Regions from separate parts of the Arthrobacter arnarulunnguaqae genome, predicted to be linked through region 3. Evidence: predicted binding sites of a transcription regulator. Region 3 holds the regulator's gene; each other region holds the start of a gene.
What was found. The regulator HrcA, encoded in region 3, represses chaperone genes, less so after heat shock. The targets are predictions, from matches to a motif close to TTNGCACTCGNNNNNNNCGAGTGCNAA.
Positions count from the first base shown of each region.

Region 1 (11,114 bases), on a different contig from region 3:
CTTCCCCGAGCCCGGCCGCGCGGTCTCCGGGGCCATCCGGCGCTCCAACTCCTCCAGCGGCGAGACCGGTGCAACGATCTCCTCGGTCGGCGCGGAGCACTCCGGGGAATCGGCGCCCTTGCGGTCCACGCATTCGGGCACGTTGAAGGGGTAGCGCGGGGTGTCGCGCAGGGCGACGACGTCGATTCCGGCCTCCAGGAACGGGCGGATCCCCTCCTCGTAGGCGGGGACGATCCGCTCCTCGTCGCCGCGGGTCTCGGTGTCCTCGCCCTCGGTGAAGGCGGTCAGCGTCCCGAGGGTCACGACGGCGTCGGGCCGGTGGTCCACGGCGTACTGCGTGGCCGCCTCGCTGAACCCGTTGCACTCGGCCGAGCGCTCGTCGGTCGGGCCGCCGAAGCGGCAGCCGGGCTGGGTGACCAGCACCCAGGCCCAGTCGTTCTTCTCCGCGGCGACGGACAGCGCGGACGTCCAGTGCTGCGCGTGCGAATCGCCGACCACCATCACGGTCTTCTCCGCGGTGGCCGGGTCCCCGCCGAGCTGGCAGAACTCCGTGCGCGGGTCCGTGAGCTGGTAGTCGCCCGTGCAGTCGCCACCGTAGTTGGCCCATTCGGCGCCGGCGTCGCTGGCGAGGGGGCGCACGACGGCGGCCGGGTCGCCGTCGTACTCGAAGTCCGGCGCCAGCGCCTGGGCGCCCGGGTTGTCCGCGGGGGCCTGCTGCTTCACGGCCGTCTCGAACGCGGCGACCCGCGACTCCCAGCCGCTCAGCGGCATGGCGACGATGCCGACCATCACGGCCAGCACCAGGCTCAGGCGGCGGCGGCGCTGGGTGGGCCAGTGCCAGGCGTGGAACGGGGTCTCGACGACGCGGGTGGTGGCCCACGCCAGGGCGAGGGAGAGCCCGATCACGGCCAGGCCGCCGAGGATCCCCGGGTTGTGCAGTTCCCGCACGGTCAGGAAGATCACCAGGATCGGCCAGTGCCACAGGTACAGCGCGTAGGAGATGCCGCCGAGGGCCACCAGCGGCTTGGCGGCCAGGAGGCGGTCGACGCCGCGGCGACGGTCGGCATCGGCCGGCGCCCCGCCGTCGGACGCCGGGGTCCGGGTGTCGCCGGCGGCGATGATCGCGGCCGCGGCCAGCGTGGGCCACAGGGCGACGTAGCCGGGGAACTGCGCCTGCACCTGCAGGATCAGGCCGCAGGAGAGCATGGCGGCCAGGCCCACCCAGCCCAGCACCACGCGGATCCGGACGGAGAGCTTCGCGGCGTACGGGACGGCCAGCACCAGCAGCGAGCCGAGCGCGAACTCCCACAGGCGGGCGCGGGTGTCGAAGTAGGCGTACGCCTGGTTGGTGGCGGTCGCGTGGACGGAGTACGCCAGGGACACGGCGAACACGACGCCGAACGCGGCGCCCACCAGAGCGCGGTACCCCAGGCGCGGGAAGCGTCCGCGCAGGGCACGCCAGGCCAGCGCGCAGGCGGCGAGGATCAGCGGCCAGAGGATGAACACCTGGCCCTGGATGGACAGCGACCAGAAGTGCTGCAGCGGGCTGGCCGTCGCGTGGTTCGCGGCGTAGTAGTCCACCGACTCGCGGGCGAGCGTCCAGTTCTGCGTGTAGAACAGGCTGGACCAGGTCTGCGTGAAGACGTCGTGCCAGCGGGTGCGCGGCAGCAGCGAGGCGGTCGCGGCGAGGATCGCCAGCAACACCACGACGGCGGCCGGCAGCAGCCCGCGGAAGCGCTGGAGCCAGTAGGACACCAGTTTCAGCGGCTTCCCGGATTCCACCTTGTGGGTGAACGAGGCCGTGAGCAGGAACGCGGAGATCAGCAGGAAAACGTCCACGCCGCCGGAGACGCGGCCCAGCCACACGTGGTAGACGACCACCATGAGGACGGCGAAGGCGCGCAGTCCCTGCACCTCGGGGCGGTAGGCGGGCTTGCTGGCGGCGCCGGGCCTCCCCTGGCGGGTGTTCAGGTCTAGGGCCATCGCTGGCGGCGTCCCTTCGGTGGACTGTGTGGACGGTCGCGGTGAGGTCGCGCGGACGCCTCTGGCGTCGTGCGGGGTGGCGCGGTCAGCCACCCTCAACCCTCCATCCTACCAGCAGCGTTACCGCACGGTGATCTGGCGGGAGCGGGGACGGCGTTCCGGCGGGCGCGGCGGATGGCGTTCGGGCGGGCAAACGACGACGGCGCCGGACCCCCGAAGGGATCCGGCGCCGTCGTGCGGCCGCCGTGGGCGGCCCGGCCCCCTGACAGGGGGCGGTTGGTGCTTTGGACTAGTGTCCGTGGCCCGCGTGCTCGTCCTCGTCGGCCTGCTTCTCGGCGACCAGGGTCTCCGTGGTCAGGACCAGGGCAGCGATCGACGCCGCGTTGCGCAGCGCGGAGCGCGTGACCTTGACCGGGTCGATGATGCCCGCGGCGAGCAGGTCCTCGTAGACGCCGGTCTTGGCGTTGAAGCCGTGGTTGACCGGCGAGGCGGCGACCTTGGAGGCCACCACGTAGCCGTCGTGCCCGGCGTTCTGGGCGATCCAGCGCAGCGGCTGGACCAGGGCGCGGCGGACGATGCCGACGGCCGCCGCGGCGTCGCCCTCGAGCGCCACCACCGCGGGGTCGGTGTCCAGCACGGAGAGCGCGTCGACGAGGGCGGAGCCGCCGCCGGCGACAATGCCCTCCTCCATCGCGGCGCGCGTCGCGGAGACGGCGTCCTCGATGCGGTGCTTGCGCTCCTTGAGCTCGACCTCGGTGGCCGCGCCGACCTTGATGACGCCGATGCCGCCGGAGAGCTTCGCGAGGCGCTCCTGCAGCTTCTCCTTGTCCCAGTCGGAGTCCGTGCGGGTGAGCTCGGCCTTCAGCTGGGAGACGCGGTCCGCGACGTCCTCGTGGGAGCCGGAGCCGTCCACGATGGTGGTCAGGTCCTTGGTGATGGTGATCCGGCGGGCGGAACCCAGGACCTCCAGGCCGACCTGGTCCAGCTTCAGGCCCAGGTCCGGGGACACGACCTGCGCGCCGGTGAGGATCGCGATGTCCTGCAGCATGGCCTTGCGGCGGTCGCCGAAGCCCGGCGCCTTGACGGCGACGACGCTGAGCGTGCCGCGCAGCTTGTTGACGACCAGCGTGGACAGGGCCTCGCCCTCGATGTCCTCGGCGATGACGAACAGCGGCTTGCCGGCCTGCAGCGCCTTCTCCAGCAGCGGCAGGAACTCGGCCACGGTGGAGATCTTGCCGGAGTTGACCAGGATCAGCGCGTCCTCGAGGACGGCCTCCTGGCGCTCCGGGTCGGTGACGAAGTGCGGGGACAGGTATCCCTTGTCGAACTGCATGCCCTCGGTGAGGACCAGCTCGGTCGTCGTCGTGTTGGATTCCTCGATGGTGATGACGCCCTCGGCGCCGACCTTGCCGAACGCCTCGGCGAGCAGGTCGCCGATCTCGTCGCTCTGCGCGGAGATGGCGGCGACGTTGGCGACGTCCTGGCCCTCGACCGGGCGGGCGATCTCGGCCAGGCGCGTGGCCACGGCCTCGACGGCGGTCTCGATGCCGCGCTTGATCTCGCCCGGCGCGGCGCCGGCCGCGACGTTGCGCAGGCCTTCCTTGACGAGGGCCTGCGCGAGCACGGTGGCGGTGGTGGTTCCGTCGCCGGCGACGTCGTTGGTCTTGGTCGCGACCTCCTTGGCGAGCTGTGCGCCGAGGTTCTCGTACGCGTCCTCGAGTTCGACCTCGCGGGCGATCGTGACGCCGTCGTTCGTGATGGTCGGCGCGCCCCAGGCCTTGGCCAGGACCACGTTGCGGCCGCGCGGGCCGAGCGTGACGCGGACGGTGTTGGCGAGCTTGTCGATGCCGGCCTCGAGCGCCTTGCGTGCGTCGTCGTTGAAAATAAGTTGTTTAGCCATGCTGCTGCTCCTTGGGATTGCGTAAAGCCCCGGCCTGGGCCGGGGCTTCACACGGGAAAACTACTTGACGACGATGGCCAGCACGTCGCGTGCCGAGAGCACCAGGTACTCCTGGCCGCCGAACTTGACCTCGGTGCCGCCGTACTTCGAGTAGATGACGATGTCGCCCTCGGCGACGTCGACGGGAACGCGGTTGCCGTTGTCGTCGACGCGGCCGGGGCCCACTGCGACAACCTTGCCCTCCTGGGGCTTTTCCTTCGCGGTGTCAGGGATGACCAGGCCGGAAGCCGTGGTCTGTTCGGCCTCGAGCGGCTGAACAACGATGCGATCCTCGAGAGGCTTGATGGAGACCGACATGCGGATCTCTCCTTTGCGTAAGTGCCAATGGTTGAAGGGCCGTTGGACATGCGCCAACCGTCGTCGCGGTGCCAGCTGGCAAGTACCTCGGGCTTTAGCACCCGACGGTGTCGAGTGCTAATGAAGACTCTATGAGGTGGCTGGCACTCGGTCAAGGCGAGTGCCAAAACGTACGACGCCGGAGGTCGCCCTACGCGGTCTGGTCGCGCTCACCGCGCTGGGCATTGGCGCGGAAGACACCGAGCGCGCCGATGCAGATGGCGGCCAGGGACAGCACGACGGCGGCGATGAAGCCACCCAGCGGAACACCGAGCAGCTCGCGGGCGGCGCGGCCGTCGATCCCGGACCCGAAGTAGTCCCCGCCCGCCTGGATGTAGCTGCCGGCGAGCAGGGCCTGCAGCACCACGGACGCGATCAGGGCGAGCGCGGCGACCACGCCGACCGCCATTCCCGCGTACAGCAGGATCCGGTAGGCCAGCCCCGCGCGGCCAAGCGGCGGCGCACCGGCGTCGTCCGTCTCGCGGGCCGCGTCGACCGCCTCGGGAAAGCGGGACAGGAAGCCGGCTTCGGGCGCGGGGGGTGCGGCGGGGGCGGGGGGTGCGGGGTTGGGTTCCTCGTTCTTCGGCACGGTTCCACGGTACCGCGCGGCCCGGTCCACTGGGCGCGGGCAACTAGGGTTGTCCCATGGCTTCCCCCTCCCCCGCCGTGGAAAACCTCGCGCCCGTGCTGTCCCCGGAGGGCTTCGGCCTGCTCAATTCGCTTAGCCCGGACGCCGCGGCCACGGACCGCGCAGCGCTGGAGCTCAACCTGCGCCTGCGCAAGGACGGGCACCCCGCGGAGTTGGTCGCCGCCGTCGTGCACCAGGCCCGGATGCGCGCCCGCGCCGCGGCCAAGCTCGGGCCGTTCGCCGCGCACATGATCTTCACCCGCGCCGGACTGGAGCAGGCGACGCGCCTGAACGTCGCCGCGATGCACGCCCGCCGCTACGTGCGCGCCGGCGTCGCCCGGGTGGCGGATTTGGGGTGCGGGCTGGGGTCGGACGCGATGGCGATGGCCGCGCTGGACCTGGAGGTCACCGCCGTCGAGCTGGACGAGACCACCGCGGCCGCGGCGATGGTGAACCTCATGCCCTGGCGGAACGCGCGCGTGGTCAACGCGGACGCGACCGGGTTCGCCCTCGACGGGTTCGACGGCGTCTGGCTCGACCCCGCGCGCCGCACGACGTCGAGCTCCGGGACCTCGCGGATCTTCGACCCGGAGGCGTTCAGCCCGCCGTTGTCCTTCGTCGAAACGCTGGCGGCTCGCGGGCTGGCCGTCGGCGTGAAGCTCGGGCCGGGCATCCCGCACGAGTCGCTGCCCGCCGGGTGCGAGGCGCAGTGGGTGTCCGTCGACGGCGACGTCACCGAGGCCGCGCTGTGGTTCGGCCCGCTGGCCCGGCCCGGCGTGCGGCGCGCGGCCCTGGTGGTCGGCCCGGACGGCACCTCCGACGAACTGACTAGCGCCGTGGAGTACGACGCCGGCGCCTCCCTCCGCGGCGAGGTCCCAGTCGGGGACGTGGCGGGGTTCCTGTACGAGCCGGACGGGGCGGTCATCCGCGCCGGGTTGGTGGCGGAGGCACTGGCGACCGTGGGCGGGCATCTGGTGGACCCGCACATCGCGTACTTCTGCGCGCCGACGCTGGTTCGGACGCCGTTCGCGCGGCCCTACCGGGTGCTGAACGTGCGGCCCTACAACGTCAAGGCCCTGCGGACGTGGGCGAAGGCGGAGGGGGTCGGCGTGCTGGACATCAAGAAGCGCGGGCTGGACGTGACCCCGGAGGAGCTCCGCAAGGTGCTGCTGGCGGGCGCGGGCAAGTCGGCGAAGAAGAAGGCGACGCTGGTCCTGACCCGGATCGGCGACACCCGAGTGGCCATAGAGGTAGCCCCGGCCTAACCCCCTCGCCTCCCCCGTTTCGCCCCCCTTGCGTTTCGACGAAGGTAGATGCTGCTTTTGGGCCGAATCCGAGCATCTACCTTCGCCGAAACGGGAGGCGGGAGCATCTGGCTTCGTCGAAATTGGGCGGGGCGGCGAGAATGGGCGGGGCGGCGAGGGCAGGCGGGGGCAGGCTCCGGCCGGCGGGGTTAGGCTGCGGCGTCGTTCGCCGGGGGGTGCGGCCCGTCGTAGGTGCCGAACGTGGGCGTGCCGGCGGCCTCGAGGGTGTGGATGGAGAGTCCGGCCGGTGTGGACTCGGACCCGACCAGTTGGAACCCCGCGGGCGCGCCGCCCTCCGGGAACAGCCTCCGGCCCGTGCCGACGACCACCGGGGCGACCACCAGCCGGACCAGGTCGATCAGACCGGCGGCGAGCAGCGACTGGGCCAGCGTCGCGCTGCCGTGGATCTGCAGTTCCCGCCCGTGCTGCCTCTTGAGCGCGGCGACCTGCGCGACGACGTCGCCGTCCAGAAGGGTGGACGGGTTCCAGTCGGCGGATTTCAGGGTGTGCGACGCGACGTACTTCGGCAGGCTGTTAATCCTCGGTCCGAAGGGGTCGTCCGGATCGTCCATCTGCGGCCAGTCGCGCGCGAAGTTCTCGTAGGTGCGGCGCCCGAAGAGGAGCCCGTCGGCCTCCCCGAGCCACGCCGCGGCCAACTGGATGAAGCGCTCGTCGAGGAACGGCACGAACCATCCGCCCCGCCCGAAGCCGCCGCTGGTGTCCTCGTCGGGGGCGCCGGGCCCCTGCGAGACGCCGTCCAGCGTCACGAACTGCATCAGCGTCAGCCTCATGGTGCGTTTCCTTCCTCGGCGGCCGGACTACCCGGCGCGCATGAACTCCTCGGCGGCGGCGACCTGCTCGGGCGTCGGGGTGATGCCCGTGTAGAGGACAAACTGCTCCAGCGCCTGCAGCGTCATGACCTCGGCGCCGGTGATGACGTTCTTGCCCAGGAGGCGCGCCGCCTGGATCAGGGGCGTCTCGGCGGGGACCGCGACGACGTCGAACACCGTGTGGGCCGCCTCCACCTGCTCCTCGGTGAACGAAAGCTGCGTCTCCTCGTCCCCTCCGGCCATGCCGATCGGGGTGACGTTGACGAGGACGTCCGTGGCGCCGTCGTGCTTGGCGGTCCACTCGAATCCGTACAGGCCGGCGAGCGCGCGGCCCGCTTCCTCGTTGCGGGCGACGATCGTGACGCGTGTGAATCCGGCGTCGCGCAGGGCGGCGGCGGTTGCCTTGGCCATGCCGCCCGCGCCGCGCAGCGCGACGGTCGAGGACGGGTCGACGGCGTGGCTCGCCAGGAGCGCCGCGACGGCGGAGTAGTCGGTGTTGTGGGCGGTGAGGACGCCGTCGTCGTTCACGATGGTGTTGACCGAGTCGATCGCGGCGGCAGACGGGGCCACCTTGTCGACGAGCGCGATGACCTCCTCCTTGTAGGGCATGGAGACGGCGCAGCCGCGGATGCCGAGGCCGCGCACGCCGGCGATGGCCTGGGCGAGGTCGGTCGGGGCGAAGGACTTGTAGATCCAGTTGAGGTCGAGCTGCCCGTAGAGGTGGTTGTGGAACCGGGTGCCGTTGTTGCTCGGGCGCGCGGACAGCGAGATGCAGAGGGTCATGTCCTTGTTCAAGATGGGCATGGCTCCAGCGTAGTCCGGACCGGCGCGCCCTCCCTCCCCCGTTTCGACGAAGGCAGATGTCGGTTTCGGGCGCGAATCCGACATCTGCCCTCGTCGAAACGGATGAACGGGGCATCTACCTCCGTCGAAATCCGTGCTGGCCCGCGTCAGGCGTCCTCGGCCAGCAGCAGTTCGCGTCGCAGCCGGCCGAGGAACTTGTCCCTGCCCGCGGGCGTGAACACGGTCTTCGTCACCTTCAGCACCTTCCATCCGCGATCGCGCAGCCCGGCGTCGCGGTCGATGTCGTGCTCGTACTGCTTCCGGTCCAGGCGGTGGTGCTCGCCGTCATACTCGATCGCGATGCGCGCCCACCGGATCACCAGATCCGGCACCACGGACCACCCGTCCGGGAACTCGAGCCGGACGTTGACCTCCAGGTCCCCGATGCCCTCCGCGACCAGCATCCCCCGCAGCCGCGACTCCATCGGCGAATAGAAACCGGGCCGCAGCAGCTCGCGGGCCTCGCGCGCCAGCCGCACGCCGGGGACGGAGCAACGGCGGTCGAGGACGTCGTCGATCTCGGCCAGCGTGGCGAGCGGGTGCGTTCCGAGGACATCGTCCGGCCGCGGCGGCCCGTCCTCGGGTTGGAGCAGCGAGTCGCCGGCGGCCACCAGGTCACCCAGGCTCAGCCCCGTCCCGGCCAGATCCGCCCACGTCCAGGCGGGCGACGTCAGCGCGATCCGCTCCACCACGCGCCGGTCGCGTTCCAGCAGCGGCGCCACGTGTCCGACGACGTTCGGCCGCCGCGCGTGCCCACCCCTGCCCCTGACGCGCGTGACGTGGATCGGAAACACGCCGTCCCGGTCCGGCGCCCACATGCCCCAGGCCTGCGCGGCGCTCCGGTGGCTGAGGTACGTCCCGCGGTCCAGCCGCATGTATGCGCGTAGGACGTCGAGCCGCGGCTCCCCGTTGTCGGGCACCTGCCGCAGCCCTCGCGTCGGCGCTTCGAACCGGGACGAGCGCAGCTTCCCCGGCGTCATCCCCCGCGCGAGGCCGTCCGCGAACACGAATATGCCCGGCGGCTCGGGCGGGGGTTTCGCGGGGTCCGGATTCTCCATGACCCCATGGTGCCTAAAAGGGCGAATCGCCGCAGGCGATATCCACAGGCACGACGCCGGGGCCGCGCCACCCGCCGTCGCACCCACGGGGGGCGCCCTCGGACACCGCCGCCGCCCTCCCCATTTTCGACGAAGCCAGATGTCGCACCCCTCCGTTTCGACGGAGGTAGATGTCGGTTTCGGCCCCGAAACCGACATCTACCTCCGTCGAAACGAGAGGGAGGGAGAGGGGGCCTTAGCAGCCCGTTCCGGCCGGGTACTCCCCTACCGCGACCGGGAGCCGCCCCGGGGCCTCGGACTCGCCCTTCAGCACCGCCACCAGGGCCCCAAAGGATTCCACCGTCCGCCCGTAGAGCGCGATCTTCGTCCCCGCGGCGGACCCCGCCAGCCCCCACGGCGCATCCAGGGACACCACCACGTCGCCCGCGCCGGCCCCGTGGGATCCGCCCAGCAGCGTCACGAGTTCCCCCGATCCCACGGCCAACCCGGCCTTCCCCGCGGCCTCCGCAAGCCGCGCGCGGTCCTCCGCGGTCCCGCCGGCGATCCGGATTCCGGCCCCGACCAGCGCCCCGGAACACTCCCCGTCCACCACGGTCACGGACGCCCGGGCCAGCTCCGCACCCAGCTCGACCCCCGCGCCCTCCCCGGAGGACGCCGGGTCCGCCGCGGACAGCGACCGTCCGCCGTCGTCCAGCTCGGACGCCAGCCGCCCCTGCCACATCATCATCGCCACGACCCGCGTCGCCGCCTCGTCCAGCCGCTCCGCGGGCACCTCTCCGGAGTCCACCGCCGCGACCACCGCCGCGTGGGCCTCTTCGACAGACGTCGGCATCAGCAGCAGGTCGGCCCCGGCCGCCAGCGCGTCCACCGCCGCCCCGCCGCCCGGCGCGGACTGCTCCACCGCGCCCATGTTCAGCGCGTCGGTCACGGCCACGCCCTCGAATCCGAGGTCCCGCAGCGCGTCGTACGTCGCGGAGGAGAGCGACGACGGGACGCCGGGCTCCAGCGCCTCGACGGCGATGTGCCCCACCATCACCATCGGCGCCCCCGCCTCGATCGTCCGGGAGAACGGCGCCCAGTCCCGCGTCCGCAGCTCCTCCAGGGAGGCGTCCTGCACGGGCAGCCCCACGTGGGAATCCGTGGTCACCGAGCCGTGCCCGGGGAAGTGTTTCGCGGACGGCAGCACCCCGGCGTCGAGCATGCCCTCGATCCCCGCCGCGGCGTGCTCGCCGACGAACTCCGGATCCGAGGAGAACGATCGCGCCCCGATCACCGGGTCGGCGGGGCCGAGCGTCACGTCGGCGTCGGGCGCGAAGTCCATCGTGAATCCCAGCGCGGCGAGTTCGGTGGCCATGGCCTCGTGCGCCCGGGCGGTCAGTCCGGCGTCGTCCGCCGCGCCGTACGCCATCGGCGCGGGCCATTCGGTCAGCGGCGCCTTGACGCGCGCCACGGCCCCGCCCTCCTGGTCGACGGCGACGATGCCGGGCCAGTCGCGGCCGGAGCCGAGCGTCTCTTGGAACCTCGCGGTCGTCGCCGCCAGGGCCTCGGTGTCGACTCCGCTCGCTCCGCCGGCGGCGCCCTCGCCGGCCGCGGCGCCGCCCGCGTTTCCGCCCGCGGCCAGCGGCACGTTGTCGCCCATCACGATCACGCCGCCCAGGTGCAGCTCGTCGACCTTGGCCAGCTCGGCGGCGGGATCGGTCCCGGTGTAGTGGTCGACGAGCACCTGCCCCGCCTTCTCCGCGGTGCCCATGGCTGCGACGGCGTCGGCGGCCGCCTCGACGTCGGACGCCAGCGGCCCCCAGGACGTGCGTTCGGGGTCCGGCGCACTGGAGGACGACGCCGGTGCGTCGCCGCCCGCGCCCGGCGCACCCGGCGTCGTGCCCGAGGGCGGCGCCGGCGTCGGGGTGCACGCCGCCAGGGCGAGGGTGGCGGTGAGTACCGTCACGGTCAGGGTTCTCATGCGCAAGGCCACGGGTCCAAGGGTACCGGTGCCGATAGACTGTCAGCCGTCCCACCCGCACGATTTTCAGGAGCCTGGATGCAGATCGATTTCGCCGAGTCCCGGCAGTCCACCCTCGGCGTCGAATGGGAGATCGCGCTCGTGGACAGCGAGACCGGCGACCTGCGTTCGGTCGCGCAGGAGGTGCTGCTCGGGGTCCACACCCTCCACGG
Region 1 covers NZ_JBIMER010000002.1:87,256-98,369, reverse strand. Annotated here, with positions in the region: gene ACHAAJ_RS02650 (acyltransferase family protein) at 1-1,983, opposite strand, end outside; gene groL (chaperonin GroEL) at 2,273-3,883, opposite strand; gene groES (co-chaperone GroES) at 3,944-4,240, opposite strand; gene ACHAAJ_RS02635 (hypothetical protein) at 4,431-4,868, opposite strand; gene ACHAAJ_RS02630 (class I SAM-dependent methyltransferase) at 4,925-6,172, shown strand; gene ACHAAJ_RS02625 (dihydrofolate reductase family protein) at 6,361-7,002, opposite strand; gene ACHAAJ_RS02620 (shikimate 5-dehydrogenase) at 7,030-7,845, opposite strand; gene ACHAAJ_RS02615 (putative endonuclease domain-containing protein) at 7,992-8,942, opposite strand; gene ACHAAJ_RS02610 (glycoside hydrolase family 3 protein) at 9,178-10,902, opposite strand; gene ACHAAJ_RS02605 (glutamate--cysteine ligase) at 10,981-11,114, shown strand, end outside.
Region 1: the regulator HrcA is predicted to act here: its motif matches at 4,381-4,407, upstream of groES (co-chaperone GroES).

Region 2 (11,114 bases), on a different contig from region 3:
ACGTAGCTGCCCGCGCCGGACAGCAGTTCGGCGAGCGCCGCCGGCAGTTCCGCGGCGGCGACGTTCCGGACGCTGGCCTTGTAGTCCACCAGCCGGTCGATGTGCATCTCGATCAGCGCGTCGGCGTCCAGGTCGCCGGCCTGCCGGTTCTCCCGCGGGATGGGCGGGGCGGCCGGGGCGTCGGACAGGGCCGCGCGCAGCCGGTCGAGGATCTCTTCGCGGGCGCTCATTTGCCGTTCTCCTTCGGTGGGGTCCCGCCGCCGGATGCCCCGGACGGTGGCCGGTGTTCCTTCGCCCACCAGTCGCGGAAGGCCCGGGCCGGGGGCGCCGGGATGTCCCGGCTGCTGGTCCAGCCGGCGGCGATCCCGGGCAGCCTCTTGATCTTCTTTTTCCGTCCCGCTGCCAGCCGGCCCAGGGGCAGCGCCTTCTCGAGCAGTCCCAGGTGCTTCCCGGAGGAGAACGCCCAGGAGGCTCCGGTCATCATGAGGTCCATCTGGTTGGGGATCCGGCGTTCCTTACGTTGCGCCTCGACGTCCTGCGCGCGCAGCTCCACCAGGATCTCGGGGATGTTGATCTTCACGGGGCAGGCGTCGTAGCAGGCCCCGCAAAGCGTGGAGGCGTAGGGCAGCGAGCCGTTCTCCTCGGACGTGATCCCGGTGAGCAGCGGCGAGAGGATCGCTCCGATCGGTCCCGGGTACGTGGAGCCGTAGGCGTGCCCGCCGGTGCGCTCGTAGACCGGGCACACATTCATGCATGCGCTGCAGCGGATGCAGTGCAGCGCGGCGCGGCCCATCTTGTCCGCCAGCGCGGCGCTGCGGCCGTTGTCCAGCATGACCAGGTGCATGTCCTGAGGCCCGTCTCCGTCCGTGGTTCCGGTCCACGTGGAGGTGTACGGGTTCATCCGCTCGCCCGTGGAGGAGCGCGGGAGCAGCTGCATGAACACGCCCATGTCCTCCCACGACGGCAGCAGCTTTTCCACGCCCATCACGGTGATCAGCGTTTCCGGGAGCGTCAGGCACATCCGCCCGTTGCCCTCGGACTCGACGACGCCGAGCGTGCCGGTGTCCGCGATCGCGAAGTTCGCGCCGGAGACGGCCACGCGGGTGTCCAGGAACTTGCGGCGGAGGTACTTCCGGGCCGCGGCGGCCAGCAGCGCCGGGTCGTCGGTGAGTTCCGGGTCGACGCCGGGCATCTCGGCCAGGAAGATGTCGCGGACCTCGGTGCGGTTCTTGTGGATCGCGGGCACCAGGATGTGGCTGGGCTTGTCGTGCCCGAGCTGCACGATCAACTCCGCGAGGTCGGTCTCGAACGCGGAGATCCCCTCCGCCTCGAGGTGCTCGTTCAGCCCGATCTCCTGGGTCGCCATCGACTTGACCTTGACGACGTCGGTGGATCCGGTCGCGCGCACCAGTTCCGTCACGATGCGGTTGGCCTCGGCGGCGTCGCGCGCCCAGTGGATGGTCCCGCCGCGGGCGGTGAAGTTCGCCTCGAACTGCTCCAGCAGCTCCGGCAGCCGCGCCATCACGGCCTCCTTGGTGGCCGAACCGGCATCGCGCAACTGCTCCCAGTCGGAGAGTTCGCCGACCACCTTCAGGCGCTTGTCGCGGATGGTGTGGGTTGCGTGACGGAGGTTGGCGCGCAGCTGCGGCTTGCCGAGCTCGCGCTCGGCGGCGGCCGGGAAGGCCTCGTCGGCGTGCAGGTTGCCGGTGCCGAAGACGGGGAGCGCGGGCATGCCCAGGAACGTGCCGCTCATCGGGACGCCCCCGTCCGCACGGTGGCATCGCCGTCGTGCGCCAACGGTGCCTCCAGCGTGCTGGCGAGGATCTCGGCGAAGTGCACGGTTCCGGCGTCGCTTCCGGTGCGCGAGAGCCCGCCGCCGATGTGCAGGAGGCAGGAGGCGTCGCCGCCGGCGCAGAGGGAGGCGCCGGTCGATTCGATCGCGGCGGCCTTGTCGGCGAGCATCGCGGAGGAGACGCCGGCGTTCTTCATCGAGAACGTGCCGCCGAAGCCGCAGCACTGGTCCGCCTCGGGGAGTTCGACGACGTCGATCCCGCCCACCGTGCGCAGCAGGTCCAACTGCCGGTCGGCCAGACGGAGCAGGCGCATGCCGTGGCAGGAGGGGTGGTAGGTGACGCGGTGGGGGAAGTGCGAGCCGAGTTGCGTTGCCGCGTCCGTGACGCCGAGGACGTCGGTGAGCAGCTGGGACAGTTCGTAGGTCTTCGCTCCGACGGCGGTCGCCCGGCCCTCCAGCGCCTGGTCGCCGCAGCGCCGCGCGAGCATCGGGTGCTGGTGCTTCACCGAGGCGACGCACGAGCCGGAAGGCGCGACGGCGACGTCGTACTCCATGGCCTCGAAGGCGGAGACGTGGTTGCGCACCACCGGGAGGGCCTCGTCGAAGTAGCCGCTGTTCAGGTGCATCTGCCCACAGCAGGCCTGTCCGGCGGGAAAGACGACCTCGTGGCCGAGCCGTTCGAGGATGGCCACCGTGGCCCGGGCCGTGCTCGGGTACATGGCATCGACGATGCAGGTGGCGAAGAGTGCGATTCTCATGGAGCGCCTTTCGGGGGATGGGGCTACACACGGCGCCGCCGTGTGGTCAGACCATAGTAGGCACGCCTCCGCAACGGAGTCCAACATCACAGGTCGCGCGACCTTCGCGTGATGCCCCTCACAACATGCAGTAATCCTAGGTTATGCTTCTGTGGTCGGACCATAGTGGTCCGACCACAGTCTCTTCGTCTCGGCGCGGTCATGCGGAATCCCCCACGCAGCGCAAGAATGGTCAGAGAGGACCAGAAACATGGACAACCTAGCCGTACTCGCGCTTCTTGCGCTCTCGCCGATCCTCGTGGTGGGCGTGCTTCTTGCCGGCTTTCGCTGGCCGGCCAAGTACGCCATGCCTGTGGGCTACGCCGTCGCCGTAGTGGTGGCGCTGCTGGTGTGGAAGATGGACTTCAGCGGCGTGCTCGCCGCGTCGCTCGAGGGCCTCGTGGTCGCCGGCACCATGCTCTACATCGTGTTCGGCGCGCTGCTCCTCCTCTCGACGCTGACGGTGGGCGGCGCGATGTCCACCATCCGCGCCGGATTCAACAACATCTCCCCGGACCGCCGTATCCAGGCCATCATCATCGGCTGGCTTTTCGGGAGCTTCATCGAGGGAGCCTCCGGCTTCGGCACCACCGCCGCCGTCGTCGCCCCGTTGCTACTGGCGATGGGCTTCCCGGCCATGGCCGCCGTCATGGTGGGCCTGATCGTGCAGAGCACCCCGGTGAGCTTCGGCGCCGTGGGCACGCCCATCCTCATCGGGGTCAACCAGGGACTCGGCGGCGACCCAGCCGTCGCGGAGCGCGTCAACCTGCTCGGCCTGACCATGCCCGAATTCGTCAATGCGATCGGGTTCCAGGTCGCGGCGATCCACGCCGTCATCGGGCTGCTCATCCCGCTGCTCCTCGTCTGCATGCTCACGGGGTTCTTCGGCCCCGAGCGGCGCTTCCGGGACGGCCTGGCCATCTGGCCGTTCGCGCTCTACGCGTCCGTCGCCATGACCATCCCCTCGGTGCTTACCGCCCGGTTCCTGGGCCCGGAGTTCCCGTCGCTGTTCGGCGGACTCGCGGGCCTGGCCCTGGTGATGTTCACGTCCAGCCGCGGGTTCCTGATGCCCAAGGACACCTTCGACTTCGGGCCGGCTTCGGGCTGGGAGGCACGCTGGACCGGCACGCTGGAACCGGCGAAGGCCGCAGACATGTCCGCCCCGATGAACACGGTCCGGGCTTGGGCTCCGTACGTCCTGATGGGCGTGCTGCTCGTTGCCTCCCGCGTCATTCCGGACCTCAAGGGTTTCCTCACCGGCCTCGCCATCCCCGTCGAGAACATCCTGGGGACGGGTATCACCACCACCGTGCAACCGTTCTACCTCCCGGGCTTCATGCTCATTCTCGCCTCGGTGTTCGCTTTCATCCTGCACCGGATGAACGGGACGCAGATCGCCCGCGCGTTCAAGGTCTCCGCGGGACAACTGTTCGGCACCGCCGTCGCACTGCTCTTCGCACTTCCCTTGGTCCGCATCCTCATCCAGTCGGGCCCGGAACTCAACGCCTCGGGCCTCTCCAGCATGCCGGTCACGCTGGCGGAGGCCGCGGCCGCGGTCTCCGGAGGGGCCTGGCCAGCGATCGCGCCGTGGGTGGGTGCCCTCGGCGCCTTCGTCGCCGGATCCAACACTGTGTCCAACCTGACCTTTGCGCAGTTCCAGTTCTCCACCGGCGCCCAGATCGGCGTTCCCCCGGAGACGGTCGTCGCGGCGCAGGCAGTGGGCGGGGCGGGCGGCAACCCGATCTCCATCCACAACATCGTCGCCGCCTCCGCGACCGTCGGGATGCTGGGCCGGGAGGGCGACCTGCTGCGCAAGACCATCATCGTCACCACCTACTACTGCCTGGCCGCCGGTACGCTGGCACTACTCGTTATCCACGGGCTGGGCCTGAACCTCGGAACGGTCATGCTGGTCCTGCTGCTCGCGGGCATCACGCTGGCGATCCGGTGGATGCTCAACCAGAAGCCCCACCTTGCCGTCCCGCGGTCCGCCGGCCGGGCGTCCGGAGACTGATCCCGTGCCACGCAGCGAGGGGCGGGCACACTCGTTCCAGGCGCCCCCGCCCCTCGTTACGTGGGAGGATGATTCGGTGAACAGCCAGCCCCCCAGATCCCCCAGCCCGCGGGCCTACGAAACCGTGCTCGAGGCGATCGAGGCGGAACTGCGCTCGGGCTCGCTGAAGCTGGGCGACCAGCTTCCGGGAGAGCGGGCCCTTGCCGAGACGCATGGGCTCTCGCGGGCGTCGGTTCGAGACGCCATACGAATCCTAGACGTGCTCGGCGTCGTGCGGACGTCCACGGGGTCCGGCCCGAACGCCGGCGCGGTCATCGTGTCTCGGCCGGCCGCCGGGTTGGCCGCCGCTCTGCGGCTGCACGTCGCCACCCGCCAGCTGACGGTCGCCGAGATCGTCCAGACCCGCATCCTGCTGGAAACCGGCGCTGCGGAGGCCACGAAGATCGACCCGGAAAACGACGCCACACGCGCGAAACTCGCCGTGGCCGCGGATTTGCTCAAGCAGATGGACGACCCGGCGCTCGGCCGGTCGGATTTCCACGCCCTCGACGCCCGTTTCCACGTCCTGCTTTCTTCGCTGGCACGGAACGCGGTCATCGAGGCGATGATGGAGTCGCTGCGGCTGTCGATCAGCGACTACGTGGCCGAGTCGATCCGCAGCGACGAGGACTGGGAACCGGTCGCGGCCGTGCTGCGCACCCAGCACCACGGCATCCTCGGGGCGGTCTCGGCCGGGGAAGGCCAGCGCGCCTCGAAGCTGCTGCGCGAGCACATCGAATGGTTCTACGCGGAGACCCAGGGCTAGCCCCCACCGCGACGCCTTCTTTCGACGAAGCCAGATGTCCCCCACCCCCGTTTCGACGAGGGTAGATGTCCGAATCCGGGGGGAAACCGACATCTACCTCAGTCGAAACGCAAGGGTGGGGCATCTGGCTTCGGCGAGATCCGGAGGCCTACTGCCCCACGGCCCCCTGTCCGCCGGGGGCCGAGGTCGCCTCGCCCTCGATCTGGTCGGCGCCGTTGTCCCGGCTGCCCGTCTCGACGGCGATCTTGCGCGGCTTCGCGCTCTCGCGCACCGGGATGGTGAGCATCAGGACGCCGTTGTTGTAGTGCGCCGTGATCGCCTCGATGTTGATGCCCTGGCCCAGGTTGAGCTGGCGGACGAAGCTGCCGCCGCGGCGTTCGCGGGTCAGCCACTTCACGCCTTCCTGCTCGCCCAGCGTGCGCTCGGCGCGGATGGTCAGCAGCTGGCCGTCGACGTCGATGTCCACCGATCCCGGATCGATGCCCGGCAGGTCGGCGCTGAGGATGTAGTGGTCGCCCTGGCGGTAGAGGTCCATGGGCACGTCGCGCAGGCGGTTGTCGAACAGCGCGCCGGCCACGCGGTCGAGCTCGCGGAACGGATCGAATGTGTTTGCCATGATGATCAACTCCTTCGTGGGGCACCACCCCGGTGCCGTGTTTCTCGTGTTGTGGGGGTCGATCGACGGTCCTCAAACTTGAGTCCCATCCGCTCAACCCAGGATTAAATTAGCACTCTCCGCCGCGGAGTGCCAGTCCCTTTTTGGCTCATTTCTCCCACGGCGAACGACGCATTTCCACCCCCGTGCCCACAGGCTCCGCGCCCCTGTGGTGGGATGGTCCCATGAGACTCGCCACCCTTCGCCACCCGGAATCCGGCGGAACATTCGCCGCCCTCATCGACGGCTCCGCCGCCGTCGAAATAGAGGGGTTCGACGACGTCGGCGCCCTCCTGGCCGCGCCGGCCGCGGAGCGCGAGTCCGCGCTGAACGCGGCCAAGGCAAACGGCGCAAGGCACGACGCCGGCGCCGCCACCTTCGCGACGCTGATCCCCGCCCCGGCCAAGGTCTTCTGCATCGGCCTGAACTACCGCAACCACATCGCGGAAACCGGCAACGAGACCCCCAAGTTCCCGACCGTCTTCACGAAGTTCGCCGAATCCCTGACCGGCCCCACGGACGAGATCGAAATCCCCGCGGAGGACCACCGGATCGACTGGGAGGGCGAACTCGCCATCGTCATCGGCGCGGCCGGCCGGCGCATCCCGGAGGAGGACGCCGAACGGCACATCGCCGGTTACGCGGTGTCCAACGACGTCTCGATGCGCGGCTGGCAGGGCCGCACGCCGGAGTGGACCCAGGGCAAGTGCTGGGAGGCGGCCAGCCCGGTCGGCCCCTATCTCGTGACCCCGGACGAGTTCACCCCCGGCGCCCGGATCACCACCCGCGTCAACGGCGAGGTGGTGCAGCAGGATTCGACGGCGGACCTCGTCTTCTCCCCCGCCGCGCTGGTCGCGTACCTCTCCACGATGGTGACGCTGCGCCCCGGCGACCTGATCCTCACGGGCACCCCGGCCGGCGTCGCCCTGGGTCGGCGCAACGAGCACGGCCGCCACCCCTGGCTGAAGGCCGGCGACGTCCTGGAGACGGAGATCGAAGGTCTCGGCGCCCAGCGCAACGTCCTGGTCGCGGCGCCCGACGGACACTAGGTACGTGGACCTGGCCGCGGTCGCCGCCGAACTCTACGGGTCCATGCCCGGCGGGTTCGTCGCCGCGCGGACCCGCGAACTGGAGCGGACGGCGCGCAAGTCACAGGGGGCCACCCGCGACCTCGAGGCGACCGCAAAGGAGTCGAACCGGGCGCGCCGGCTTCTCGACGACGCGAGGGTCCAGGCACGGGAGACCCAACGCGAGGCCGACGCGGTGGAGCGGCGCGCGGAATGGGCCGCATCGCCGTCGTCCGCCCCCTCGGGCGCGGCGTCATAGACGCACCAAGGCACGTCACATCCGGCAACGCGGCACCGCGCCGTGGCCGGAAAAACGTTCCGATTTCACCGAAATCCACCCGCAACCGGGACAAATGTGAACTTTCGGCGTCCTGCGGGAAACCAATACCCCGTATCGCTTGCCACACCGCCCACGTCACCATACGTTTAGGGGAGGGACCCAGCGATGCTGCGAGGCTCCCTGATCTACGATCGCAGCTGTACGCAATATCGAAGGAAGCATCATGGCAACAGGCACCGTTAAGTGGTTCAACGCAGAAAAGGGCTTCGGATTCATCGAGCCGAACGATGGATCGGCGGACGTTTTCGCTCACTTTTCCGCAATCGCGAGCAGCGGCTACCGCTCGCTCGACGAGAACCAGAAGGTCGAATACGACGTCGTGCAGGGTCCCAAGGGTCTGCAGGCAGAGAACATTCGCCCGCTGTAACCCCATAGCTCCACCCGCCGTCAGGCGAGGTTGAACGACGAAAGGCCCCGGAAGCGCCATACGGCGCAACCGGGGCCTTTCCGTTTGCCCGAAAGGCCTAGGCGTTCCAGAGCCCGTAGGAGTCCGCGAGGTCCGCGATCTTCTGCGCGCGGGCCAGCCGCGGGAGATAGGAGCCGTCGCCGATGGAGGCGCCGGCGGCGTGCGCCGAGAGCATGTCGTGGGCCCAGCTGAGTTCGTCGGTGCTCGGGGACAGGCCGGTGTTGACGTCCTCGACCTGGTCCGCGGAGAGGCAGAGCTTGCCGGTCATGCCCATCGACGCCGTGGTCTGGCAGGCGGCGTGGACCTCTCCCCCGGTCGCGCCGGGAGTGGCCGGGCCGTCGATGGCGCCCGGGAGCTGGCCGACGCGGGAGGCGACCACCAGTTTGCCGCGCGCGTACGCCAGGGCCAGGGGGTCCTCGGAGACGCCGGTGTCCTTGCGGAAGTCGTTGGTGCCGAAGGCCAGCCGGAACGTGCCCGGGGCGGAGGCGATCGCCGTCGCGTTCTCGATGCCGATGGCGGATTCGATCAGCGCGAGCACCGGCGTGCCGGCCTGCAGGCGCATGGCCGTGTAGGTCACCTGTTCCGGCTTCTCCGTCATGGCCAGCATGACGCCGCGCAGGCCCTTGGCCTTGGAGAGGGCCGCGAGGTCGTCGGCCCAGAATTCGGTTTCGAGGCCGTTGACGCGCACCCAGGCGGTCATTCCGGAGTTCAGGGCGTGCACGACGGCGTCGCGCGCATCGGTCTTCTGCGCGTCCGGGACCGCGGCCTCCATGTCGAAGATGACCGAGTCCGCTTCGGAGGCGAGCGCGGGCGCGTACAGTTCCGGCTTCGCGGCGTTCACCAGAAGCCACGAGCGGGAAAGCTTGGCGGGCAGCGATGCCGCGCGTCGGTTGCGAAGGGACATGCCCCCAGCCTACTCACTCCGCCTTGGGGCGTTCCACCGAGTGTCCCGCCATACGCGTCCTGACTTGCCTCTTCACGCCCTACAGGTGCCGCAGGCCACATGAGGGTGGATGATGAAACCATGTGGTTCGGCTGGATCGAGTTCGATCTCCTCCTCGGCGACGTGCATTCGCTCAAGGAGAAGCGGGCCGCCGTGCGCCCGATCATCTCCGAGGTGCGGCGCCGCTTCGAGGTCTCGGCCGCCGAGACGGGGCACCTGGACCTCCACCGGCGCGCGGGGATCTCCGCGGCCGTCGTCGCCGCGGACCGCGCGCACGTGGTGGAGGTACTCGACGCCGTCGAACGCCTCGTCGCGTACCGTCCCGAAGTCGAGCTGCTCAGCGCGCGGCGGCGGATCGGTTCGTCCAAGGACGAATAGGCGGGGACGGATAGGCGGCGCCGCCGCTACGGCTGCGGGGCGAACCCGACCGGAACCGCGGTGGCCGTCCACACGCTGCCGTCCTTGGCGCTGGTTTCGAAGAGCACCAGCGCGCCGCCTCCGGAACCGGGGTTGTCCCATTCGACGTTCCCGCTGAACGGCCCCATGTCCGGCCCGGATCCACCCATCACGATCCCGGTCCCGAGCGGCTCGTCCCTGCCGTGGGCTCGGACCGCAACCTCGACGGTGGCCTCGAACGCGCGCGAGGAACCGGACAGCGTGACAGGCGAGACGATCTGCTCGCCTGCAGCGGGCGATTCCAGTTGGATTTCCGTGCTCATCGCCCCGAGGGCGTACCAGTTGCCGTCGGACAGTTGCCGCAGCAGCACGGTGGTCACCGCGCCGTCCGCGACCGCGCGGACCTCCAGTTCGCCGGAGCGCGAATCGCCCTGCATGAACTCGCCGTAGACGGGATCGGTGTACCCCGCGAGCTCCTCGGCGAAGCCGGCGGCGGCCTCCTTCGGGTCGCCGTACCGCAGGGTGCCGTCCGGATCGGGCCAGACCACCGTGGCCGCCTCGGCGGCGGGCAACGACGGCGCGGTGCCCGGAAGGTCGGAGGCGGACGCCGTCGGCGACGGGCTTGGAGATGGTGACGGGCTCTGCGAGGGGGTCGGCGTCGCGGAACCACCCGCGGAGGTGGGCGCCGCGCTCGAGTCCGGGGGCGGCGTCGTACCGGGGGTTCCGGCCTCCGGTCCGCCCGCCTGCTGCATCAGCAGGACCGCCACCCAGACCAGGGCGGCCACCAGCGCCACCGCAAGCAGTGCGACGGCTGTCTTCCGGCCGCGGCCGGTGGGGGTTGCGTTCTCGCTCATGACGGCACCGTAACCGCTCCCCGTCCGCGCAAACGAGAACGGACAGGGAGCGGTTCGGTGACGTTTCGGCGCGCTCCTAGACCGTCCCGCGGATGAGATCGGCGCACCGCTCACCGATCATCATGGTGGTGATGTTCGGGTTCACGGTGACCAGCTCCGGCATCACCGAGGCGTCGGCGACACGGAGCCCGGCAATCCCCTTGACGCGTAGTTCGGGATCGAGCGGCGCGGACGGATCAGCGGCGGCGCCCATTTTCACGGTGCCGGCCGGGTGGTAGACCGTGTTGTGCGTCTTGCGGATGTAGTCGCGGATCTCGTCGTCGGACTGCACCTCCGTCCCTGGATACAGCTCGCGGCCCGCCCACTCGGCCATCGCCGGCTGTGCCACGATTTCGCGGGCCTTGCGGATCCCCGCGACCATGACGCGCATATCGTGTCCTTCGGCGTCCGTGAAGTAACGCGGATCCACCATCGGCTTGTCACGGTAGTCGCGACTGCGCAGCCGAACCGTCCCCCGGGAACGCGCATGCGTGACGTTGGGGGTCAGGCAGAAACCGTTCTCCGTGGTCGGGTATCCCTGGCGAAGCGTGTGCATGTCGAACGGAACGGTGCCGTAGTGCATCATCAGGTCCGGTCGGTCCAGCCCCTCCTCGGTGGGGGTGAAGACACCGATCTCCCACCACTGGGTGGACTGCTCCACCATGGGCTTCTTCGCTTCCCACTGGATGACACCCTCGGGGTGGTCCTGGAGGTTCTCCCCGATGCCGGGGGAATCGACGAGGACCTCGATGCCGTGCTCGGTCAGGTGCTGGGCGGGGCCGATGCCGGAGAGCATCAGCAGCTTGGGCGAGTCGACCGCGCCCGCGGACAGCACCACCTCGCGGCGCGCGGAGAGCGTGTGCGTGGTGCCGAACGCGGAGTCCACAACATCGACGCCGGTGCATCGGCGGTCCGCGTCGAAGTTCAGCACGCGGGCGCGCAGGCCCGTCAGCAAGGTGAAGTTGGGCCGCTCCATGATCGGGTGGATGTAGGAGACGGAGCTGGA
Region 2 covers NZ_JBIMER010000008.1:15,405-26,518, forward strand. Annotated here, with positions in the region: gene ACHAAJ_RS09170 (LutC/YkgG family protein) at 1-230, opposite strand, end outside; gene ACHAAJ_RS09175 (lactate utilization protein B) at 227-1,753, opposite strand; gene ACHAAJ_RS09180 ((Fe-S)-binding protein) at 1,750-2,550, opposite strand; gene ACHAAJ_RS09185 (L-lactate permease) at 2,801-4,603, shown strand; gene ACHAAJ_RS09190 (FadR/GntR family transcriptional regulator) at 4,680-5,408, shown strand; gene ACHAAJ_RS09195 (Hsp20/alpha crystallin family protein) at 5,557-6,024, opposite strand; gene ACHAAJ_RS09200 (fumarylacetoacetate hydrolase family protein) at 6,249-7,112, shown strand; gene ACHAAJ_RS09205 (hypothetical protein) at 7,117-7,389, shown strand; gene ACHAAJ_RS09210 (cold-shock protein) at 7,634-7,837, shown strand; gene ACHAAJ_RS09215 (HpcH/HpaI aldolase/citrate lyase family protein) at 7,935-8,780, opposite strand; gene ACHAAJ_RS09220 (DUF503 domain-containing protein) at 8,901-9,197, shown strand; gene ACHAAJ_RS09225 (Gmad2 immunoglobulin-like domain-containing protein) at 9,224-10,069, opposite strand; gene ACHAAJ_RS09230 (GMC family oxidoreductase) at 10,146-11,114, opposite strand, start outside.
Region 2: the regulator HrcA is predicted to act here: its motif matches at 6,134-6,160, upstream of ACHAAJ_RS09195 (Hsp20/alpha crystallin family protein).

Region 3 (9,323 bases):
ACACGGTACCAGCCGGACCCGCGGCCCTCCGCGCGGGGAGCGCACGCCGCCGGAAGCATGGGATAATGGCTTTTTGCGGTCCGCCCGCGCCCAGTTCACCTGCCTTCCGTACAGAGCGAGGTCACCCACGTGTCTCCCATGGCCCGCACCGCACCGGTGCCCGCCGCCACCGATCCGGCGATCATCAGGAACTTCTGCATCATCGCCCATATCGACCATGGCAAGTCCACCCTGGCCGACCGCATGCTGCAGTCCACCGGAGTGGTGCAGCAGCGCGACATGAAGGCGCAGTACCTGGACCGGATGGACATCGAGCGCGAGCGTGGGATCACGATCAAGAGCCAGGCCGTACGCATGCCTTGGGAACTCGACGGCACCGCATACGCCCTGAACATGATCGACACGCCGGGACACGTGGACTTCACGTACGAGGTCTCCCGCTCGCTGGCCGCCTGCGAGGGCGCCGTCCTCCTGGTTGACGCGGCGCAGGGCATCGAGGCCCAGACCCTGGCCAACCTGTATCTGGCCATGGAAAACAACCTGGCCATCATCCCCGTGCTCAACAAGATCGATCTGCCCGCCGCACAGCCGGAGAAGTACGCCGCCGAGCTCGCCAGCCTCATCGGGGGAGACCCCGACGACGTCCTGCGGGTTTCGGGCAAGACCGGCGCCGGCGTCGAGGTCCTGCTGGACAAGATCGTGCGCGACCTACCCCCACCGGTCGGCGACCCGAACGCTCCGGCGCGCGCCATGATCTTCGACTCCGTCTACGACACCTACCGCGGCGTCGTCACGTACGTGCGGGTCGTCGACGGTCAACTCCACCCGCGCGAGCGCATCCAGATGATGTCCACCCGCGCCAGCCACGAACTCCTCGAGATCGGCGTCAGTTCCCCGGAGCCGACGCCGAGCAAGGGCCTGGGCGTTGGCGAGGTCGGATACCTGATCACGGGCGTGAAGGACGTGCGGCTCTCCAAGGTCGGCGACACCGTGACAAACCTGTTGAAGCCGGCCGCCGACTCCCTCGGCGGCTACGAGGACCCCAAGCCGATGGTCTTCTCGGGCCTCTACCCCATCGACGGCTCCGACTACCCCGTACTGCGCGACGCGTTGGACAAGCTGCAGCTGAACGACGCCGCCCTCACCTACGTGCCCGAGACCTCCGTTGCGCTGGGATTCGGCTTCCGGGTGGGGTTCTTGGGCCTGCTCCACCTGGAGATCGTCCGCGAGCGCCTCGAGCGCGAGTTCAACCTGGATCTGATCTCGACTGCCCCGAACGTGGTGTACGAGGTCATGACGGACGACCGCAACATGGTCACGGTCACTAACCCCAGCGAGTTCCCCACGGGAAAGATCCTCGAGGTCCACGAGCCGATGGTCGCGGCGACCATTCTGGCTCCCAACGAGTTCGTTGGCGCGATCATGGAGTTGTGCCAGTCCCGGCGTGGTCAGATGCGCGGCATGGATTACCTTTCCGAGGAGCGTGTGGAGCTGCGGTACTGGCTTCCCCTCGCCGAGATCGTCTTCGACTTCTTCGACGTGCTCAAGTCCAAGACCCGCGGCTACGCATCCCTGGACTGGAAGGCGGACGGCGAGCAGATCGCCGATCTGGTGAAGGTGGACATCCTGCTCCAGGGGGAGCAGGTGGATGCGTTTAGCGCCATCACGCACAAAGACAAGGCCTACTCGTACGGCACGTTGATGACGTCCAAGTTGCGCGAGCTCATCCCGCGCCAGCAGTTCGAGGTTCCCATCCAGGCCGCCATCGGCTCCCGCATCATCGCCCGCGAGAGCATCCGGGCCATCCGCAAGGACGTTCTGGCCAAGTGCTACGGCGGCGACATTTCGCGCAAGCGCAAGCTGTTGGAAAAGCAGAAGGAGGGCAAGAAGCGCATGAAGATGGTCGGCCGCGTCGAGGTGCCGCAGGAGGCCTTCATCGCCGCACTGTCCTCCGACGAATCCAAGGACAAGGGCAAGAAGTAGCCCGATGCCCTCAGTTTTGCCGTTGGGAGATCCGGCCCCCGCCAATGGGCTGCTTCCGGCGTCGTCCGGCGAGGGCGCCGCGGAGCGTCCCTTCTGCGTCTACGTACACATTCCCTTCTGCGCGGTGCGCTGCGGATACTGCGACTTCAACACCTACACGGCGCACGAACTGGGCTCCGGCGCCACCCAGGACACCTACGCCGCCGCCGTCGGATCCGAACTGGCGTTCGGCGCACGCGTCCTGACCGGCTCCGGACTGCCGGACCGCCGGGTCGAGACCGTGTTCTTCGGCGGCGGGACTCCGACGCTGTTGCCTGCCGAGGACCTTGCGTCCGTGCTGGAACGCATCTCCGTCCTCTGGGGGCTGGCCCCGGGCGCGGAGGTGACCACGGAGGCCAATCCGGACTCCGTCACGCCGGAATCCCTGCGGGTTCTTTCCGACGCCGGATTCACGCGCGTCTCGTTCGGCATGCAGTCGGCGGTGCCCCACGTGCTCAAGACGCTGGACCGCACCCACCGTCCCGAACGCGTGGGCCGCGCCGTGCAGTGGGCACGCGACGCCGGGCTGGCCGTCAGCGTCGACCTGATCTACGGCACGCCGGGGGAGAGCATCGACGACTGGCGCGCCAGCCTGGAGACCGCGCTCTCCTACGAGCCGGACCACATTTCCGCCTACGCCCTGATCATCGAGGATGGCACGCGTCTCGCCGCCCAGATCAAACGCGGAGAAGTGCCAGACATCGACGACGACGACCACGCCGACAAGTACCTGTTGGCTGAATCCATGCTCACGGCCGCGGGCTTCGGCTGGTACGAAGTCAGCAACTGGAGCCGCTCGGAGGAAACCCGCTGCCGCCACAACATGGCCTATTGGACCGGGGCGGACTGGTGGGGCGCCGGTCCCGGCGCGCACTCCCACGTCGGCGGCCTCCGGTGGTGGAACGTGAAGCATCCCGCGGCCTACCAGCAGCGGATCGATGCGGGCGTTTCCCCGGCCGCGGGACGCGAAACCCCCGACGACGACGCGCGCTACCTCGAACGCGCGATGTTGCTGACACGCATTGTCGATGGCATGCCCACCGCGGAGTTGCGCCCGGCGGGAAGGAAGGCGGTGGCAGGCCTGATCGCCGACGGCCTGATCGAAGGGCCGGCGGCCGTGCGCGGGACGGTGGTTGCGACCCTGAACGGCCGGCTGCTGGCCGACGCCGTTGTCAGGCGCCTCCTGGACTTCTGAGTCCAACGCCGCCGGCTAGTGGATCAGCCGCAGGTTCAGTGGATAGCGGTATGGCCGGCCCCGGTTGACCTCGATGCCCGCGACGACCCCGCTCACCGTCAGGTAAACCCAGATGGCCACCGCGATCACCGCGAAGACGCTCCCGACCACCGGGATCAACGTGAGGATGTTGGACAGCATCGCCAAAACCGTCAACGGCACCGTGAAGTTCAGGGCCTCTTTGGACTCCTGCGCGGTGAACGGGCCGCGCCCGCGGTACACGAAATAGATCACTGCCGACGGAATGAAACCGAGGATCGATCCGAAGTGGGCGATCGTTGCCCATTGCCGGTCCTCCGAAGGAGACAACGGCAACGGCGAGGGGGAGGAGGCCTCGTAGTGCCTGCGGTCCCCGGAATCGTTCCGTGCCTTTTCGCTAAACCCGTGGGTCACGCCCGAGTCTCCATTCATGGTCGCCTATTGCGGCCAGTTTATCCCGTGAAGTCGGTGGTTCGCGCACGACGGGCCGGTGGTTCGGCGCGGATCCGCTCCGCGCGCCGGGCCTGTCCCGTGTCGCTACCCGCGTGGGCCACCCTCGGCCGTCAGGAAATCGATGACCTCCTCCACGCGGCCCAGCAGGCTGGCCTCCAAGTCCGCGTAGCTCGTGACGCTCGCCAGCAGGCGCTTCCAACCCAGCGCCACGTCCGCTTGGGTTGCATGCGGCCACCCGAGGCCCCGAAGGATCCCCGTTTTCCAGTCGGTCCCGCGGGGCGCAACCGGCCAGGCGCGAATGCCGAGCACCGAAGGGCGGATGGCCTGCCATACGTCGACGTAGGGGTGGCCGACGATCAGGACGTTGCCACGCGCACCCGGCACGGCCATGGCCTCGGCGGCGATCCGGGCTTCCTTGCTGCCCGGCACCAGATGGTCCACCAGAATGCCGAGCCGCCGTCCCGGCCCCGGGGCGAATTCCCGCACGGCAGACGCCAGGTCGTCGACGCCGTGCAGGGGCTCCACGACAACACCCTCGACGCGCAGGTCGTGGCCCCATACCTTCTCGACCAGCTCCGCGTCGTGCTTGCCCTCGACCCAAACGCGGCTCGCCCGAGCCGTCCGCGCCCTGAGGTTCTCGACCCGCACCGAACCGGACGCCGTACGCGCCGGCCGCGGCGGCGTGCCGCCCCGAACCGGCTCCACGATCTCGACGGGCTCGCCCTCGATCAGGAATCCGAAACCGGTCGGGAAGGACTTGGTTTTTCCGCGCCGGTCCTCAAGGACCACGATCCGCATGCCCCCGGACTTTTCGACCCGGACTACTTCGCCCACCCATTCCGTCTGCACGTCCTCGAGGACCAGACCCAACGCGGCGGGGACTTGGCGAAGTTTCCTCGGTCGCGGGGCCGAGATCTCGCGGGCGCCCCATTCGTAGTTGTTCACAGTGCCTGACACAGCCTTTCGTGGTGCGCCCACGGGGGCGGCGGTGCGATCCGGCCATCCGGCGCGCAGCCACCATGCTAACAACCTCGAAACGTATTAGACTTGGCACTTGACGGCGTCGAGTGCCAAACCGCCCCGTCGTCCAACCATCGCCCACGAGACGGAATCGGGAGGGAAGGGATGTCCGAACCACGACGCCTCGAGGTGCTCCGGGCCATCGTCGAGGACTATGTGCACTCCCGCGAGCCCGTGGGGTCGAAGGCTCTTGTCGAGCGCCACCAGCTGGGCGTGTCTGCGGCGACCATCCGCAACGACATGGCGGCGCTGGAGGACGAGGGTCTGATCGCCGCGCCGCACACCTCTTCCGGGCGTGTCCCCACCGAACAGGGGTATCGGCGTTTCGTCGACCGCATCGAGGACGTGCGGCCGCTTTCCGCCGCGGAGCGCCGCGCCATCCAATCCCTCATCGAAGGCGCGGACGACGTCGACGACGTCCTCGAGCGCACGGTTCGCCTTTTGGCGCAATTGACCCACCAGGTCGCCGTCATCCAGGTTCCGCAGTACAGCGACGCGGCTGTCCGCCACATCGAACTGGTGGGGCTCGGCGCCGGACAGGTGCTGGCCGTCCTGATCAGCACTTCGGGCAAGGTCGAGCAGCGTGTTGTGCTCACTCCGGCGGAGACGAACGAAGACGACCTGCACACCATCAAGGCGGCGTTCATGGCGATGGCGGCCGGCGGCAAGCTGGCCGAGCTGTCGCCGCTGGCGGGCGCCGCCGTGGAGAACGTGCCCGTTAGGCTCCGCCCGGCCGCACGGATACTCGCCGGCGCGCTCGGCGCGCTGGGCGACAACAGCGTGGTCGATCGAATTGTGATGGCCGGTACGGCCAACCTCGCGCGCTCCACGGGCGACTTCCCGCTCACCATTACCCCGGTCCTCGAGGCCCTCGAGGAGCAAGTCGTGCTGCTGCGGTTGTTCTCGGAGATGGAATTGGATGCACGGGGCATCGCGGTTCGGATCGGCAGCGAAAACGCGTACGGTGGTTTGGTTGAGACCTCACTGATCGCCACGGCCTACGGGCCGGGCCAATCGTCCAAGATGGGCATCCTCGGCCCCACGCGCATGGACTACCCCAGCAGCATGGCCGCCGTCCGCGCGGTCGCCCGCTATCTTTCCCGGATCCTGGCCGGCTAACGCCGACCCACCGGTTAACCAAGCATCGAAAAGCAGGAAAGGACACAGCGAACACTGTGAGCAACCACTACGACGTACTCGGCGTCGCGCAGGGCGCGACGACCGAGGAGATCAAGAAGGCCTACCGCAAGCTTGCGCGTAAGCTGCACCCGGACGTCAACCCGGGAGACGGCGCCGCGGACGAGTTCAAGCTCGTCACCCGCGCCTACGAGGTCCTGTCGGATCCGGAGAAGCGCCGCAATTACGACACCACGGGCAACGAGAACGGCAACGCCGCGGGACCCGGCCCCGGAGCGGGCTACGGCTTCAACGACATCTTCGAGCAGTTCTTCGGCGGGACGGGGCAGGCCGCCGGGCCCGCTTCGCGGACCAGCCGGGGCCGCGATGCGCTGATCACCGCGCCGATCGACCTGAAGGACGCCGTCCAGGGCGTCGTCTACCCGTTGGAGATGGAAACCGCCGTCACGTGCACCGCCTGCCACGGGACGTGCTGCCAGCCGGGAACCTCGCCGGAGTCCTGCAACATCTGCAGGGGGCGCGGACAGGTGCAGCGGCCGGTTCGCTCCTTCCTCGGCCAGATGATGACGGTTGAGACGTGCAGCGCCTGCCGCGGTTTCGGAACGACCCTTCCCAGCCCGTGCAACGAGTGCATGGGACAGGGCCGCGTGCGTGAACGCGTCAGCAAGCAGCTCAAGGTGCCCGCGGGCGTGGCAACCGGCACCCGTATCCACCTCGCGGCGCAGGGCGAGGCCGGCCCCGGCGGCGGACCCGCCGGCGACCTCTATGTCGAGATCGAGGTCAAGCGCCATCCGGTCTTCGAACGCGAGGGCAACGACCTGCACGCCACGCTGACCGTGCCGATGACGGCAGCCGCCCTCGGCGCGGACCTGGACCTCGACACGTTCGATGGAAAGCAGGAGATCCGCGTGGAGTCGGGCTCGCAGTCCGGGGACACCGTGCGACTCTCGCAGCTCGGCGTTCCACGGCTTCGCGGCGGTGGGCGCGGCGACCTGATCGTGCACATCCAGGTCGAGACACCCACGAAGCTGGACGCCGAACAGCGGGACCTGTTGGAGCGGCTCGCGACGCTGCGCGGCGAGGAGGTCGCCGAGGGGCGGCTCTCCGAGCGTGGCGGCGTCTTCTCCCGCTTCTTCGACAAGCTTGGCCACCGCGGCTAATGAGCAACCAGGCCTTCCTCGTCGATCCGGGTGCCCTGGCCAACGCGGCACCGGGACAGACGGTGACGCTGGATGGCCCCGAGGGGCACCACGCCGTGTCGGTCAAGCGCGTGCGGGAGGGCGAACGGATCGATCTCGTCGACGGCGGGGGCCGGCGCGCCGCCTGCGTCGTGGTCACCACGGCCAGGGGGTTCCTCGAGGCCCGCGTCGAAACCTTGGAGGTCGAGTCGTCTCCCGCCCTCCGTACTGTCCTGGTTCAGGCGCTGGCGAAGGGCGATCGGGACCTCCAAGCCGTGGAATCCGCGGTGGAACTGGGAATTGACAGGGTGGTCCCATGGCAGGCCGAGCGTTGCGTCGTGCGTTGGACGCCCGATAAGGCGGCCAAGGGCCGCCAGAAGTGGGAGTCGACCGTCCGTGCAGCGGTGAAGCAGTCGCGCCGGTCCCGGGAACCGTCGGTGGGAGAGCCCGTCAACACGAATCAGCTGGCGGCGATGGCCCGCACCCATGGTACGCAAGGAACCGGCGGCGGTTCGGAAGTGCCCGGCGGCCGCCTGACCGTGGTGCTCCACGAGACCGCCACGGAGCCCCTGTCGCGGGTCGTCCAGATGCGGCTGGCGCAGGAGAAGCCGCCTGTGGAAATACTGCTGGTGGTCGGTCCCGAGGGTGGCATCGCGCCCGGGGAGCTCGACAAACTGGTATCGGCCGGCGCCGCGACGGCATCACTGGGAACAAACGTCCTCCGGGCGTCCACCGCCGGTCCCGCTGCCCTGGTGCTGGTCCGGCACCTCGCCGGCCTGCTGGACGGTTCCGTCCGGAACTAGTTGACGGTCAGCGCCTTGGTGTCCTCGCTCAGGCGCTCCGCATCCTGCGCCGTCTGGCCCCACACGGACAGCCGGTATTCGCCCGGGCGCATGTTCAGGACGATTTCGAACGCATCCTCCGGCAGTTCGCCCGCGCCCAATGCAAGCGCCCCCTGCGAGACGACTTCGCCCGGTTCCCCGTCGCGGGTGCGGCGCACCTCCCACCGTGTGCCGCCGGTGAATCCCGCCGAAACACCGCGGACGGTCAGCTTGCCGGCGGGACGCGTCGCGCCGTCTTGCGGATCGATGACCCAAATCGGCGCCCGGAGACTGGCGACTCGTTCGATCGGTCCATCGAGCGGGATGTGGCCGAAGGCCTCGTAGCCCGTGTGCCCGTCGACCAGCACGGCGACCCGCGACGGAGTCGTGCCTGTCAGCAACCCGGCGTTGGCCGCCGCGGCCGTGGCCGTGTACACCAATTGCTGGATGGCGCGTTCGGCAAGCCCGCGGTCGAGTTCGCGGGAGAACGCGTCGTCCGAAAGATCGACGGTGATCACATTGTTCGTGTCGATGGAGGTACCGATGCGCGCGGCGGGCGACCAGACGTTGAAATAGTCGGTGTCGGTCGGCGTGTGCTCCAACATGTATTTGATGGCCGAGGTGATCGGGTCGCCCTGATCCTCGGCCTTGAGGTATTCGCGGTACAGGTAGACGGTCAAGTCCCGCTCGCCGAGCCAATACACGGGCGAGAGGCGGTGGCTGCTCAACTTCTCCAGCGGTTCGGCGTCCTGCGGCGGCGGCGTGACCCGCGCCGTCGTCGAGGATCCTTCCGGCATCGTCGTCGTGGGCACACCCATGCCCCCAGCGCAGGCCGACACGGCGCCCAGGGACGCGACAAGCACCAGGACGGCCACGCGGGAACGCGTGCGTCTACGGTGTTTGGGGGTCGTCAAGGTCGTCCTTTTCAGGGGGGATAGCGGGGTGGCCACCATCGGCCGCCCAACAAGCTTGGCATAGCACTCGCCCGGGGGCGCACCCCGGACCGGGGATGCGGCAGGACTGTTGTACGACCGATATGTCCCGCGTGTGCACTAATTCCTGCGGCCGCCGCCCCCGCGGGGCTGTTCAAGTACGATGGGAGAGCGCCGGAAACGGCCCGGGACCCGGGCCCGGATACGCCGGCGCCCAGCCACGGGAGGCGACGCCGACAGCATGATCCAGGACGCCGAGAAGCCACAACAGGAGAGCGGCGAGGCTGAAGTGGTCCACTTCGACTCCACCGACCAGATGGTTGCCACGCTCGGCGCCCACGACGAGGTTCTGCGGATCGTCGAAGGCGTCTACCCCGGGGCGAAGTTGCACGTTCGCGGCAACGAACTCACGGTGGGGGGCGAACCCGGAGATGCCGCCAAGGCGTTGCGCGTCGTCCACGAAGCCCGCGGCCTCGCGGGCCGCGGAACACGCATTTCCGCGCACCTGGTCGAGCAGCTCGTCCGCATGGTTGATGGTCCGTCCACC
Region 3 covers NZ_JBIMER010000001.1:428,906-438,228, reverse strand. Annotated here, with positions in the region: gene lepA (translation elongation factor 4) at 130-1,983, shown strand; gene hemW (radical SAM family heme chaperone HemW) at 1,988-3,217, shown strand; gene ACHAAJ_RS01970 (DUF4870 domain-containing protein) at 3,233-3,667, opposite strand; gene ACHAAJ_RS01965 (DUF3097 domain-containing protein) at 3,773-4,633, opposite strand; gene hrcA (heat-inducible transcriptional repressor HrcA) at 4,814-5,827, shown strand; gene dnaJ (molecular chaperone DnaJ) at 5,884-7,005, shown strand; gene ACHAAJ_RS01950 (16S rRNA (uracil(1498)-N(3))-methyltransferase) at 7,005-7,826, shown strand; gene ACHAAJ_RS01945 (GerMN domain-containing protein) at 7,823-8,758, opposite strand; gene ACHAAJ_RS01940 (PhoH family protein) at 9,018-9,323, shown strand, end outside.